DNA from 2 places in the Pantoea sp. USHLN298 genome. Region 1 is predicted to be linked to the other one. Evidence: predicted binding sites of a transcription regulator. Region 1 holds the regulator's gene; the other holds the start of a gene.
What was found. The regulator Fur, encoded in region 1, represses iron uptake genes when iron is present. The targets are predictions, from matches to a motif close to ATAATAATGAGAACNACTATCAA.

Region 1 (7,804 bases):
GTTCATCGTAGTGCTGCTGCGGGTTTTTACCGGTGACAGCGGTGATCTCTGCTGCCAGCAGGCACATGATGATGCCGTCTTTGTCGGTTGACCATGGCGTACCATCGAAGCGCAGGAATGAGGCACCGGCGCTCTCTTCGCCGCCGAAACCAAAGCTGCCGTCATACAGACCATCAACGAACCATTTAAAGCCAACCGGGACTTCAACCAGCTTACGACCGATGTCGTTAACCACACGGTCGATCATTGCGCTGGAAACCAGCGTTTTACCCACGGCAACGTCCTGGCCCCACTGCGGACGATGCTGGAACAGGTAGTTGATCGCCACCGCCAGATAGTGGTTAGGATTCATCAGACCCGCCGGGGTCACAATGCCGTGACGGTCATAATCGGGATCGTTACCGAATGCCAGATCGAACTTGTCACGGTAAGCCAGCAGGCCTGCCATGGCGCACTCTGATGAGCAGTCCATACGAACCACGCCATCTTTATCCAGATGCATGAAGCGGAAAGTCTGATCGACCGCGTCATTCACCAGCGTCAGGTCCAGCTTGTAGTGCTCGGCGATACGCTGCCAGTAAGCAATACCGGAACCACCCAGCGGATCAACGCCGATTTTCAGACCAGCTTTCTGAATCGCCGGGAAGTCGATCACCTGCGCCAGACCTTCAACGTAAGGCTGGATCAGATCTTTCTCGACCACATGGCCGCTGGCCAGTGCCTGATCGATCGGCAGACGTTTGACCTCTTTCAGGCCATCTTTGATCAGCTGATTGGCACGATCTTCAACCACTTTGGTGACGTTGGTATCAGCCGGTCCGCCGTTAGGTGGATTGTACTTGATGCCGCCATCTTCTGGTGGGTTGTGCGAAGGGGTAATCACGATGCCGTCGGCCAGTGCGCCACCCGCTTTATTGTGCTCAAGAATGGCGTTCGAGATAGCAGGCGTTGGCGTATAACCATTGTCCTGCTGCACGATCACATCAACACCGTTCGCTGCCAGCACTTCCAGTACCGACAGAATCGCCGGCTCGGACAGCGCGTGCGTATCTTTACCGACGTAGCACGGACCGGTGATGCCGTTCTTTTTACGCTCTTCAGCGATCGCCTGAGCAATCGCCAGAATGTGCATCTCGTTGAAGCTGTGACGCCCTGCACTACCGCGATGGCCAGAGGTACCAAACTTCACCGCATGTTCCGGGTTCGCCACATCGGGCTGCAGGACATAATATTGTGACGTTAATTGTGCAACGTTAATCAAATCGCTCTGCTGGGCGGGTTGCCCGGCACGGGGGTGATTGGCCATTGGCGCTTCTCCCTGACGCTTCAGTTTAAATGGTGCCGCAAACTTTCTCTGTCAGTTCCTGCGGGAACTGCATGGAGAGCATGATGTGTTCGACCATGCTGCATTTGCGACCAGTATTGGTATTGGTGATCACCCAGTACGGTGTGCCGGGTACGTGCTTCGGCTTAGTATGGGTGCCATTTTGCAACAGCGTATGCTCATCACCCGCAAAATAGACGCGGGTACGGCCCTGCAGAGATGCAGTCGCCTCAGCAAAGGCTGCGGTATCAAGACGATAGAGCGTTGACAAGATTAGCATAAAGCGATTAACCGCCCGCTTCTGCTCCGCATATTCATCAGACAGCATCAGCTCGCGCATGGCGCGTACCCGATCCTGTGGACGTGAACCGACCACCGCAGGCTGAGTCTCTTTCGCCGCACCGGATGCCGCGTTTTGCGCAGGCGCCGCGGGCGCAGTCTGACCGGCCGTGAACTTCAGCATACGACGCAGAATGTCGGATGCGCTTTCACCAATGTGTTGCGTGTGGCTGGCAATATAACGGTAGAGCTCTTCGTCAACTTCGATCGTTTTCATCTTATTCCGTACGGTTCTTTCTCATGACAGAACCACCTGTATCCTGAAAAGCCCTTAACATAGTTTGGCGATTCGAAAGGTGAGCGGGTTCTAACATGAGGATTATAAAGTTAAATTCAGGCGGGTTGTTAGCAATCAAACGGTTTACGGGCAAAAGTCAGAATATGTCCTAATGCCGCCGGAACCGGCGCGCCTGAAAAGGTGAATCCATGATAACCTAAGCTTAGGTCTCAAACTTAAGAACTTTGCCATGATTTTGAACGCCCGTCTGCAAACTGAACAATCCCCCACCGATTCCCTGCCCATCCTGCTGATCCACGGCCTGTTCGGGACGCTGGATAACCTTGGCGTGCTGGCTCGCGGGCTGAAAGATGCCGGCCCGCTGCTGCAGGTTGATGTGCGCAATCATGGATTATCACCGCGATCCGATGAGATGAACTACGCTGTGATGGCACAGGATATGTTTGACACGCTGGATGCCCACGGCATCGATCGGGTGGCGGTGATCGGTCATTCGATGGGCGGTAAAATCGCCATGACCATGAGCGCACTGGCACCGGCGCGCATTGCCCGTCTGGTGATGATCGATATCGCCCCGGTGGATTATCAGACCCGCCGCCACGACACCATTTTTGCGGCGATCCGCGCGGTCACGGAAGCGGGCGTCACCTCGCGCAGTGAGGCGGCACAGATCATGCGCGGCGTCATTGATGAAGAAGGCGTAATCCAGTTTCTGCTGAAATCGTTCCAGCAGGGCGAATGGCGCTTCAACGTGCCGGTACTGTGGGACAACTATGCCACCATCTCTGGCTGGCAGCCGGTGCCCGCCTGGCCGCATCCGGCGTTGTTTATCCGCGGCGGCGACTCCAGCTATCTGGATAATCAGTACCGGGATGCGTTGATTGCACAGTTCCCGGCGGCCCATGCGCATGTGATCAGCGGCGCGGGACACTGGGTACACGCAGAGAAACCGGATGCGGTATTACGCAGCGTTCGTCGCTTTTTTGCGCTTTAAAAGCAAATACCTGGCGGTAAATGTTTAGGATTGGCGTCGGAAGTTAGCCTGGAGTATGATGGCGCGCTAAAATTTTGCCGCCGGTCATTTTGCCGCGGTAACGGCCAATAATTTATAATCTGCGCGGCGAGCGTCTGGCGCCCGCACCATTCAGTTTCACTAAGCCATGGCAAAAGAACACACTGACCGCACGACGCTCGATCTGTTTGCTGATGAGCGCCGCCCTGGTCGACCCAAAACCAGTCCGCTTTCGCGTGATGAACAGCTGCGCATCAATAAGCGCAATCAACTGAAACGTGACAAAGGACGCGGGCTTCGCCGTGTCGAACTGAAAATGAACAGTGAAGCCGTCGAAGCGCTCAATACGCTGGCAGAACAGCGTAATCTCAGCCGTAGCGAATTGATTGAACAAATGCTGCTGGCGCAACTCAAACTGGATTAATGCGGGCAAAACGCACGCAGAGGCAAATGTCGAGGCTTTAACCGTTCCGCGGGTTTGCCTCGTCTGCTATTATTCGCTGAATTGTGCTGCGGCACACATCTCATCATCAGGATTTAAGAGGTTATTTTACTCATGGCACTCGTAGGCATCTTCTTTGGCAGCGATACCGGCAACACCGAAAACATTGCAAAAATGATCCAGAAACAGCTGGGTAAAGACGTTGCAGAAGTCCACGACATCGCGAAAAGCACTAAAGAAGATCTGGAAGCGTTTGACATCCTGCTGCTGGGTATCCCGACCTGGTATTACGGTGAAGCGCAGTGCGACTGGGATGACTTTTTCCCGACGCTGGAAGAGATCGATTTCAACGGCAAACTGGTTGCCCTGTTTGGCTGTGGCGATCAGGAAGATTATGCCGAGTATTTTTGTGACGCGATGGGCACCATCCGCGACATCATTGAGCCGCATGGCGCCGTGATCGTCGGTCACTGGCCAACCGAAGGTTATCACTTCGAGGCCTCAAAAGGTCTGGCGGATGATACGCACTTCCTGGGCCTGGCCATTGATGAAGATCGCCAGCCTGAGCTGACCAATGCGCGCGTTGAGCAGTGGGTGAAGCAGATCTTTGATGAACTGCAGCTCAAAGAGATCCTCGAAGCCTGATGCTCTCCGCCTCAATGTGAGCGCCAGCTCACATTGAGGCAATGGAAATTCCTATAGAAATAATAGCCACATTTTTTTAACTTTTTTCGTTTAATCTGTAGAATACCCGCATCGATCTTCCGCTTATTTTCTCTGGCAGCAGATAGGGCTAAGCGAAATGTTAACAGACTCCTGCAGAAATCCTCCCCGGCTCGGTGACGTATCCCATACAGCCCATGGTGATTTAGGCACTCCCCTCGGTTTTCATTTCACGGCTTCAGTTCTATAATGAGACGCAAATGAGAATGGGTGTAGATCGACATTCAAGGCCAAGCGCCACAAAAGTGAATATTAGTAACAGGACAAAATCCGCATGACTGACAACAATACCGCATTAAAGAAGGCTGGCCTGAAAGTCACGCTGCCCAGACTGAAAATTCTGGAAGTGCTTCAGGAACCTGAGTGCCATCACGTCAGCGCGGAAGATTTGTACAAACGCCTGATCGATATCGGCGAAGAGATTGGTCTGGCCACCGTTTACCGTGTGCTGAACCAGTTTGATGATGCCGGCATTGTGACCCGTCACAATTTCGAAGGCGGCAAGTCGGTGTTTGAACTGACTCAGCAGCATCACCACGATCACCTGATCTGCCTGGACTGCGGTAAAGTGATCGAGTTCAGCGATGAGTCGATCGAAACCCGTCAGCGGGAAATCGCGACCCGCCACGGCATTAAGCTGACGAACCACAGCCTTTATCTCTATGGTCACTGCGCGCTGGGTGACTGCCGTGAAGATGAAACGCTGCACGATCAGTAACACTGATCCTGCCTGATATAAAAAAACCGGTTCACAGACCGGTTTTTTTTCGTCCTTACTACGCCGGGTCGTCAGGCGACCAGCGTTTCCTGCAGGTAACGCCAGCGCGGAATCGAGGTGCTGCAGTCGAGAATCGCCAGCGCGATGCGGCTCTGATTATCGCCATTCAGCATCTGCATCTCCCGATACTGTACCGTCACTTCCTGATCGTGATGTGAAATAATGACGTGCTCACAGGTGGCGATACGCATGCCTTCCCGCTTGCCGTGCAGCTGACGGAAAAGTTCTTCCACTTCGTTCAGGTTTAGCTGATTTCCCCGTGGCGTTACCATGCGAAATTCAGGGTGGAAATAGGACATCATCAGTTCAAAACTGTCATCGGATCCGGCAGGCTGATTGAAAATACGTTCAATAAGCTGATGTAAAACGACGACACTGTGTTTGGCTTCCTGGGCGAGAACGGTCATTTTTTTTCCTTATATCACTCGCTGCGCTCTGTCTGAGTGCGCATAGCCTACCTGAACGCCGATAATTCACATCTGGTAATTGATTAATTTTTTTAAACTCAGATTTCTCTCACAAATTTGTAACAACCACGGAGCCAGGCTTGCAGCACAAACCTCGGCGATGGCAGAAATCAGGACAATAAAAAAGGGCGATAAGTCGCCCTTTTGTCATTTTATCAGCCAGCGTTAATGATTATTCGCCGCTTTTAGTCCAGGTGTCTCGCAAACCGACGGTACGGTTAAACACCAGCTGTGACGGCTTCGAATAGACGCTGTCGGCACAGAAATACCCTTCACGCTCAAACTGGTACGGTGTGGTTGCTTCCACATCGCGCAGGCCCGGCTCAACAAAGCCCTGTTTGATGGTCAGTGAATCCGGGTTGATGACCGACAGGAAATCGTCTGCCGCGGCCGGGTTTGGCACGCTGAACAGGCGGTCGTAGAGACGAAACTCTGCGGGCTGCGCATGGTCTGCTGATACCCAGTGGATCACGCCTTTTACCTTACGGCCATCTGCAGGATCTTTGCTCAGGGTATCCACATCGCTGGTGCAGTAGATGCAGGTGATGTTGCCCGCATCATCTTTCGCCACCCGCTCAGCACGGATCACATAAGCGTTGCGCAGGCGAACTTCTTTGCCCAGCACCAGACGCTTATATTGCTTGTTAGCCTCTTCGCGGAAATCCGCCCGATCGATCCAGATCTCACGGCTGAACGGCACCTCACGCGTTCCCATCTCCGGTTTAGAAGGATGGTTAGGCATGGTGATGGTTTCATGATGGCCCGCTGGCAGGTTTTCAATCACCACTTTCAGTGGATCAAGCACCGCCATCGCGCGTGGCGCATTCTCGTTGAGATCGTCACGAATGCACGATTCCAGCGACGCCATTTCCACAATATTGTCCTGCTTGGTAACACCAATACGGCGGCAGAACTCGCGGATTGAGGCGGCGGTATAACCGCGACGGCGTAAGCCAGAAACGGTCAGCATGCGCGGATCATCCCAGCCTTCAACGTGCTTCTCGGTCACCAGCTGAGTCAGTTTGCGTTTCGACATCACCGCATACTCAAGATTCAGGCGAGAGAACTCATACTGACGTGGATGCACCGGAATAGTGATGTTGTCCAGCACCCAGTCGTAGAGACGACGGTTATCCTGGAACTCCAGCGTACAGAGTGAATGCGTGATGCCTTCCAGCGCATCGGAGATGCAGTGGGTAAAGTCATACATCGGATAGATGCACCACTTGTTACCGGTCTGGTGGTGTTCAGCGAACTTAATCCGGTACAGCACCGGATCGCGCATCACGATAAAGTTAGAGGCCATATCGATTTTTGCGCGCAGACAGGCTGTACCTTCAGCAAATTCCCCGTTACGCATTTTCTCGAACAGAGCCAGGTTCTCTTCCACGCTGCGGTCGCGATAGGGACTGTTTTTGCCCGGCGCGGTCAGAGTGCCACGATATTCGCGGATCGCTTCCGGGGTCAGCTCGTCGACGTAAGCCAGCCCTTTATTGATCAGTTCAATCGCATAGTTGAAGAGCTGATCAAAATAGTTTGATGAGTAACAAACCTCACCGCTCCACTCAAAGCCCAGCCATTTGACGTCACGCTTGATGGATTCGACGAACTCCACATCCTCTTTTACCGGATTGGTATCGTCGAAACGCAGGTTACATTGCCCCTGGTAATCCTGGGCGATGCCAAAATTCAGACAGATCGATTTCGCATGACCAATGTGCAGATAGCCATTGGGCTCCGGCGGAAAACGGGTATGCACGCTGCTGTGCTTACCGCTCGCCAAATCTTCGTCGATGATCTGACGAATAAAGTTAGTTGGGCGGGCTTCAGCCTCACTCATCTCAAAAATCCTCAATACGAATAGCGGGTGATTTGTACCACGAAGTAACGGAGTATGATCCACAAAGCGCCAGAGGGAAACAACCGTTTGTTAAGCCTTTAAAACAAAAAAGGCAGGAATCGCTTCCTGCCTTGTGGGTTCTGTTGCGGGGATTAGCCTTTCACTTCATACAGCGGGGTTTCACCCGCCACCACCTGGCCGCTGGCCAGCAATGTCAGACCAGCGAAATCATCGCTGTTGCTGACCACCACCGGACTCACCATCGAGCGGGCATTGGCATTCAGGAAATCAAGGTCCATCTCCAGCACAGGCTGACCGGCCACCACGCTGGCGCCCTCTTCCACCAGGCGGGTAAAGCCTTTTCCTTCCAGCGCCACGGTGTCCAGCCCCATGTGCACCACAATCTCAACGCCGTTGTCAGTTTCCAGACAGAAGGCGTGATTGGTATTAAAGATTTTCACCAGCGTACCGGCGATCGGTGCCACTACCCATTTATCGCTGGGTTTGATCGCCAGACCGTCGCCCACCGCTTTGCTGGCAAAGGCTTCATCCGGCACATCATCCAGCGCCACGACTTCACCGCTGACCGGTGCCAGTAACGTAGCAATCACTCGCTTTTCACTGTTCAGCACCGCCTGCGG
Region 2 (7,804 bases), on a different contig from region 1:
GTGAGCAGCGCGTCGTAAAACAGCGGCGTGACCGGTGAAAGGGCCGCCAGCCGGTCAGCCAGTTCACGGCAGGTGATCAGGGTTTTCGGCGCGGCATCTTCCAGCATCATCTGCAGGCGGTCGTCGGGATAGCCGGTGTCGAGCGGCAGATAAGTGGCACCCGCGCTGACGATGGCCTGCAGCGCCAGCGACAGGAAGATCGAGCGCGGCAGTGCGACGGCGACGATATCGCCCGGCGCCACGCCCTGCGCAACCAACTGCTGCGCCAGCGCCGCGACCTGCTGCTGCATCTGCTGATAACTGAGCTGATGCGCCTCATCCGCCAGCGCCGGTGCCAGCGGAGTACGCTGTGCCTGGCTGAACAGCAGGCTGCTCAGCGTCTCCGCCGGCAATGGCATCGTGGTGTTATTGAGAGCCGCTAACTGCTGATGTTCAGCGGGCGTCAGCATATCCAGTTCGCCGCACGGAGCGTCGGGACTGGCGGCCAGCTGTGACAGCATCAGCGCAAAGCGGCTGGCGTGCTGCTTCAGGGTCGTTTCGCGGTAGCGCTCGGCGTTTGCCAGCAGCTCCAGCGTCACATCGCCCTGCTCGCTGAGGTAGATAGCAATTTCCAGATCGCGCACCGGGCCGGAGGCGAGCTGGTGGGTTACGCCTTCAATACCGGCAAAATCGAGCTGGTAATCGAACATCTTGAGGTTGATGACCGGCCCGTAGAGCGGATCGCTGTCGCCGGAGCGGCCAAGATCACGCTGCACCTGCTCGGCATCATAGCGCTGATGACGACGCATTTTCTTTATTTCGCCCGCCAACTGCGCTGCCAGTACGCTCAGCGGCTGGGCCGGGTCGCTGTGTACCGCCATCGGCAGCACATTGATCACCGGACCGGTGGCGCACAGTGCCGCGGAACCGATGCGGCGCATAAAGATGAAACCTGCCGCAAAGTCGTTTTGCCCGCTGAGACGCGCCAGCCACAGCGAGACCAGCGCAATGGCGGTGTCCGCCGCGCTGAGCTGCTGCTGTCGGGTATGCGTCAGCAACGTCTGAAATGCGCTGCGATCCAGCGCAAAGGTATGTCGCAGCAGATCGGTACTGGCGCTCTGACCGGCCAGCGGCAGATCGGACAGCGAGGCGGGCGCGGGGAGCTGTGCGCCTTTTTCACGCCAGAACTGCGCATCACGCTGCCATCCGGTGGATTGCTGATAGCGCAGGTACTCGTCAACCACCTCACTGAACGGGGTAAAGGGCGTCGGCTCCGGCGCTTCATCGCGCTGCCAGGCGCTGTAGAGATTGGCGATACGGCGGGTCAGGGCGGTAAAACTGAAGCCATCGACCACCAGATGGTGATAACGCTGATACCAGTACCAGTGATCGTCACTTAACCGCAGCAGGCTGTGATGATAAAGCGGCGCGCCGCTCAGCACCCGCAGGTCACCGGACATATCCTGCTGCATCAGCGCCCGTGCCGCAGCTGCTGGATCGGCTGAACTGCGCAGGTCAATCACCTGCGGCTCAGCAAAGCGCTGCGGCGCAGGCCACTGCAGGGGTTCGCCCTCCTGCTCGCCGAACGCCATATTCAGCGTGTCCGCTTCCTGCATACCGGCAACGATGGCTTTGGCCAGCAGCGCGCTGTTGATCGCCCCGCGCAGCTCGACAAAGTGCGCCACCGCGTAGGCATTGGCGTGCGGTGAGAGCTGGTCTGTTATCCAGATGCCAGGCTGAGCGGCCACCAGCGGTAACGTTTTCTGTTCAGTCAGATTTGGGGTCATGGTGATCTCAGACATCGTCGCTCCCGCGCTTCGGGCGAATATCGTGCCAGTTTTCATTCAGCCAGCTCAGGCAAAGCGCCTGGGGCTGCGGTCCAAACACCGGCTGCCAGCCTGCCGGAACGGCCCGGAAGGCGGGCCACAGGCTGTACTGCTGCTGATTATTGATCAGTACGCGACATTCCTGCAGCGGATCGTCAAAGGGGTTGAGTTGTTGCATATCGGTCTCCTGCCCATGCAGTGCGGGCGAGATCTCGCCTCGTCCTGCACGCCGCCGCTGACCGCGATCGGTCTGCTGCGTGCAGGCGGGGAGATAAGCGAATCAGGGGTATTGCCACATTGCTTTAAGTCCGGCCAGCAGGCCGCCGCGCCAGCACAGCGCATCGTGTCCCCCTTCAACCGGGTGATAGCTGACCTGATGTCCGGCCGCGATTAAATCACGCTCAAATTGTTGATTCGCTGACAGAATCAGCCGCTCACGCCGTCCTGCTTCGAGGTAAAAGCGGCGCGGCGCTGCCTGCAGCAAACCTTGTTGTAGTTGTTGCGGTAGCCAGCCGTTGGGGTTACCGCGTTCCGGCCACCAGAAGGAGCCGGAAAGGCTGATGGCGGCACCAAAGGTCTCCGGCCAGTTTAAGGTGGCGTAGGCTGCGGAGAGCCCGCCAAAACTCTGTCCCGCCACCAGCGTGCTGCCGTCCGCCACCCGACAGGAGAGGGTTTGCTGAATCAGCGGCAGCAGCTCGTGCTGAACCGCCAGCCAGAAATCGGGATTGCAGGGCAGTTCACGACTGCGGTGTTCGCGATCGATGATATCGATCATCACATAGACCGCTGGTGGCAGTTCGCCGGCGGCGGTGAGCTGCCGGAGCGGACCGGCAACCGGCATGGTTTGCGCCCAGAACTGACCATCCAGCAGTAACGCCAGTGGACGTTCAGCGGGATGCGCCTCACCGCTACAGTAAATCCAGACGTTACGCTGATTGCCCAGCCGTTCGCTGCGCCACAACAGTGATTGCAGCGGAATATCCGCCGGATGGCCGCGATCAACATCGCGCCACAGCGACTGATCGGGCGCCTGCGGCAGATGCAGCGGTGAAACCGCCATCCCACGGCCGCCTGCCCAGCCGCGCAGTGGATTAAGCGGATCAGCCTGTGCCGCTGGGAATTTTTCGCGCCACCATTGCCGCAGCGCCTGCATATCGGTCTGACCGTCGAAGGTCTGCGCCTGGCTATCGGGCATCAGGCAGTAGCTGCCGCGCCAGTCAGCGGGCAGAGTGGTTTGCCACCACCATACATCGGTATGGGGAACGCGTATTAAGGAGGAGGGCGCAGCGGATTGATGATGATCGGTCACGCCGGTGATATTGATCCAGACGCGGCGCGTGGCTGAGTGTGACTCATCGCCCTGCGGATCACGCCAGAAGAAGGTGACCTGGCAGGTGCCTTCTTCACCGGGTTCAATCAGGGGAATGCCCTGTTGCTGCTGCTGTTGCCACCAGGCGTCACTGCCGGTCACTTCGTTTAACCACGTCATACGCGCCATCAGTTGATCACTGCACTTGATTAGGGTCATGCATGTTAGGAATAATAGTATTGATAATTATTTTCATTTGCAATAGGGTGTTTCCGCTCTACAGGGAGCGCGCGCATCCTCTCTGCCGTATCGGGCTTTGGACCAGGTGTAAGGTCGCCTGATAAGGGTCCGCAGAGAACTGGAATGCGTTGCAGGCAAGGTACTTACCTTTTCACCGGCGCGCCGGCAGTAGCCTTTCGCTGGCAATCCAGGAATAAAAAAATGAAAACGTTATCCCGGCTTTCTTTAGCCATTATGATTGAACTGGGTTTCACCACCTCTCTCATTTCTACCGGTGCAGCAGCCGCTGAGCCAGGCATAACCAGCAACGCCTCCGATACCGCCAGCGAAACCACCATGACGGTGACGGCCGCTCAGCAGACGCTTCAGGCGCCCGGTGTCTCCACCATCACCGCGGACGAAATTAAAAAACATCCGCCTGCGCGCGACGTCTCTGAAATCATTCGTACCATGCCCGGCGTTAACCTGACCGGGAACTCCACCAGTGGCCAGCGCGGTAACAATCGCCAGATCGATATTCGCGGCATGGGCCCGGAAAATACCCTGATTTTAATCGATGGCCTGCCGGTCACCAGCCGCAACTCGGTGCGTCTTGGCTGGCGGGGCGAGCGTGATACGCGCGGCGACACGAACTGGGTTCCGCCAGAGCTTATTGAGCGGATTGATGTCATTCGCGGTCCGGCCGCCGCCCGTTACGGTAACGGTGCCGCAGGCGGGGTAGTGAACATCATCACCAAAAAACAGATGGATAATCAATGGCACGGCTCCTGGAGCGGCTATTACAACGTGCCGCAGCATAAGGATGAAGGCGCAACCAGGCGTACAAACTTTAGCCTCGAAGGGCCGTTAGGCGACGACTTTAGCTTCCGGCTGTATGGCGGGCTGGCAAAAACCCAGGCTGATGCTTACGACATTAATGAAGGTCATGCCGCCGAGCGTACTGGCAACTATGCCGGTTCTTACCCGTCAGGCCGTGAAGGTTCGGTGAATAAAGATGTTCACGCCTTACTGCGCTGGGCCTTTGCGCCGATGCAGGCGCTGGAGTTTGGCGCTGGCTATAGCCGTCAGGGCAACCTGTACGCCGGTGATACCCAGAACACCAACACCAATGCGCTGGTGAAAAGTAAATATGGTGAAGAGACCAACCGCCTCTATCGTCAGAACTTCTCGCTGAAGTGGACCGGCGCGTGGGATAACGGCATCAGCACCGATACCTATGCGCAGTACGAGAACACCCGTAACTCGCGCCTGAATGAAGGGCTGGCGGGCGGCACCGAAGGGATCTTCTCCAACAGCAACTTTAATACCATCCAGCTGGATGATGTGCTGCTGCACAGCGAAATCAGTATTCCGTTCGAATGGCTGGTCAACCAGACCGCGACTCTCGGCACCGAGTGGAACCAGCAGCGGATGAAGGACCCCTCCTCGACGACCCAGGCGGCCAATTACGGTTCAATCCCCGGCGTCGCTACCACCGGACGCAGCCCCTATTCGCAGGCGGAAATCTTCTCGCTGTTTGCTGAAGACAACATTGAACTGACCGACAGCACCATGCTGACGCCAGCGCTGCGTTTCGATCATCACTCCATCGTGGGCAATAACTGGAGCCCGTCACTTAACCTGTCACAAGGATTAGGCGATGACTTCACGCTGAAAATGGGGATAGCCCGCGCCTACAAAGCACCGAGTCTGTATCAGACCAACCCTAACTACCTGCTTTACAGCAACGGCCAGGGCTGCGCCGCCAGCACCGGCGCCTGTTATCTGATGGGCAACGACGATTTAAAAGCGGAAAACAGCATCAATAAAGAGATTGGGCTGGAGTGGAAGCATGAGGGTTATCAGGCCGGTCTGACCTGGTTCCGCAACGACTACCGCAATAAGATTGAGGCGGGCACGCTGCCAACCGGTACCGCTTCGAACGGTAAAACCGACATCTATAAATGGGAAAACGTGCCGAAAGCGGTGGTGGAAGGGCTGGAAGGGACGGTCAACGTGCCGTTCTCAGAGAGCGTAAGCTGGAACAATAACTTCACCTACATGCTGCAAAGCAAGAACAAAGAGACCGGCGATCGGCTGTCGGTGATCCCGGAATATACGCTTAACTCGACGCTGAGCTGGCAGGCAACGCAGGATCTGTCGCTGCAAACCACGCTGACCTGGTATGGCAAACAGACGCCGAAAAAGTATGACTACAAAGGCAATCCGGTCACTGGCAGCGCCACCGATGAAGTCAGCCCTTACTCAGTAGTGGGCATGAGCGGCACCTATGACGTTAATAAATATGCCAGCGTCACCGTCGGGATCGACAACCTGTTCGATAAACGCCACTTCCGCGAAGGCAATGCGCAGACCACCGGTAACGCCACGACGGGCGCTTATCTCTACGGTGCCGGTGCCAATACCTTTAACGAATCGGGCCGCACTTACTATATGAGTGTCAACACCCGCTTCTGATGGAGTTAGCCGGATGACTCTGCCGCAGTTAATATGCTCCACGCGCAGGGAACAGGGGCAGGGAAGGGAAGCGTCCCGCGCCACGGACGGCACGGGCTGAGCGGCCAGGAATTGGCTTAAACGTCTTTCCGAACTGCCGCTGTTTCCCGTGCAGGCTCGGTCTTATCGCTGACGTGACCGGACTTTATCAAAAAAATGCAGCAGGTCGATCGCCTGCTGCATTTTTTATCTCTGCTTTATCAGTTGTTCTGATTGATATCGCGGTAGAGCCGGCTCTCAAATCGCACCAGCGGAATACGGCGGGTACGCTGATCTTCCGGCGGGACCGCATAACCGGAAAGGAACTGCACAAAGGCCACCCGCGCGCCGCTGGAGGTGGTGATAAAGCCCGCCAGGTTATAAACCCCCTGCAGTGAACCGGTTTTCGCCGACACTTTGCCATCCAGTCCCGCCTCATGCAGACCGCCACGGTACTGCAGCGTGCCGTCATAACCGGCCAGCGGCAGCATCGAGATGTAATCCAGCGTGCTGTCATTCTTTGCAATGTATTGCAACACCTGCATCATGGTTTGCGGCGAAATCAGGTCGTGACGCGACAGGCCCGAACCGTCAACCTGAATGCTATTACCCATGTCGATATTGGCTTTGGCTTTCAGGATACGACGAATCGCGTCCTGTCCGGCACGGAACGTCCCCGGCACGTTGAAGTAGTGATGACCAATGGTACGGAACACCGTATCCGCAATCATGTTGTCCGACTTCTTCAGCATGGTGTGCAACAGAGTATGCAGCGGCGCCGACTGGGTCGAGGCCAGCACCGTGCCTGGCTCGGTGGCCTGCGACTGACGTACCAGATGCCCGCTGTAATCGATCTCCGCCGCCCGCAGTTCCGCTTTCAGGATTTCGCCCGCCCAGGCCGCGCCATCCTGTACGGCAAAGGCCAGCGGCAACGGTTCGGCGCGTTGACGCATACAGCCGGTCAGGGTGTAGCGATTGAGTTCGCCCGGCACCACGTCCAGTTCGCAATATTGTCCTTCGCCGCTGTTGCGGCCGATGGTGCGTACCTGGCTGTACATGTGCGCCGGATAATAGGAGGCGATACGAACAAACGCATTCTCGCCCGGCGTATTCGCGCTGTAGAGCGAGACAGAAAAACAGTTTTTATCCACGATAGCGGCACCTGGCGGCGCGCTAAAGCACTGGGTCAGGTCGTTCCACGGCCAGCCTGGCGCCATGTCATGGCTGGCAAAAACCGAGGTATCAATCACCAGATTGCCTTTAATATGGGTGATGCCCTGTTTCTTTAACGCTGCCACCATGTTGCGCAGATCCTGGCGACTTAATGTGGGATCGCCGGCAAAACGCGCCACTAAATCGCCGTTCAGCGTGCCATCGACCAGCGCGCCTTTGGTCTCAAAGGTGGTCTGAAAACGGTAATCTCCGCCCAGTTCCAGTAAGGCCGCCAGCGCTGTCACCACCTTCATGGTACTGGCGGGTAACGCCATCTGTTTTCCGTGGTAATCAATAATCGGCGTTGATGCACCCACTTTCTGCACCATCAGCGCCAGATTGGCGCCGTCTGGCAGATACTGCATGTATTCATCAACTGGCGCTGCTTGTGCCTGCAGCATAAATGCACAGGTTAATCCGGTAACAAGTCGTGAAAATCGCATAATCTCGCGGTAACTGGCAGGTGAAGCCGTCAATACTACGTCGCTGGACGGTGGAAAGTAAACGATGACCCGCAGTGAACTCTGGGGTAAAATACGTATCAAATTGCAAAACCCTTTTCTGGCCCGGAATGCTTTCTGGGTCAGGATTCTTTTGTTTGCAAAACGGGCTAATGCGTCGCAGAACGCTTTTTTCTGCAGTCACCGGTCAGGATGACACCGTTAAACAGGATAGATGACGAGGAGCTTAAATGAATCAGATTCCGATGACGTTAAGAGGCGCTGAAAGATTGCGCGAAGAGCTGAACGAGCTGAAAACCGTG

Region 2: fes (enterochelin esterase) is a predicted target of Fur. The motif match lies at 3,348-3,370, and genes of this name have one in related genera.

Annotation. Positions count from the first base shown of each region.
Region 1 covers NZ_JBBCRO010000001.1:311,869-319,672, reverse strand. Annotated here, with positions in the region: gene pgm (phosphoglucomutase (alpha-D-glucose-1,6-bisphosphate-dependent)) at 1-1,306, opposite strand, end outside; gene seqA (replication initiation negative regulator SeqA) at 1,332-1,880, opposite strand; gene ybfF (esterase) at 2,131-2,895, shown strand; gene ybfE (LexA regulated protein) at 3,062-3,337, shown strand; gene fldA (flavodoxin FldA) at 3,470-4,000, shown strand; gene fur (ferric iron uptake transcriptional regulator) at 4,353-4,796, shown strand; gene WFK59_RS01615 (hypothetical protein) at 4,868-5,263, opposite strand; gene glnS (glutamine--tRNA ligase) at 5,496-7,163, opposite strand; gene nagE (N-acetylglucosamine-specific PTS transporter subunit IIBC) at 7,316-7,804, opposite strand, start outside.
Region 2 covers NZ_JBBCRO010000004.1:378,114-385,917, reverse strand. Annotated here, with positions in the region: gene WFK59_RS12705 (enterobactin synthase subunit F) at 1-1,781, opposite strand, end outside; gene WFK59_RS12700 (MbtH family protein) at 1,774-1,983, opposite strand; gene fes (enterochelin esterase) at 2,086-3,303, opposite strand; gene WFK59_RS12690 (TonB-dependent siderophore receptor) at 3,556-5,811, shown strand; gene dacB (serine-type D-Ala-D-Ala carboxypeptidase) at 6,051-7,484, opposite strand; gene greA (transcription elongation factor GreA) at 7,733-7,804, shown strand, end outside.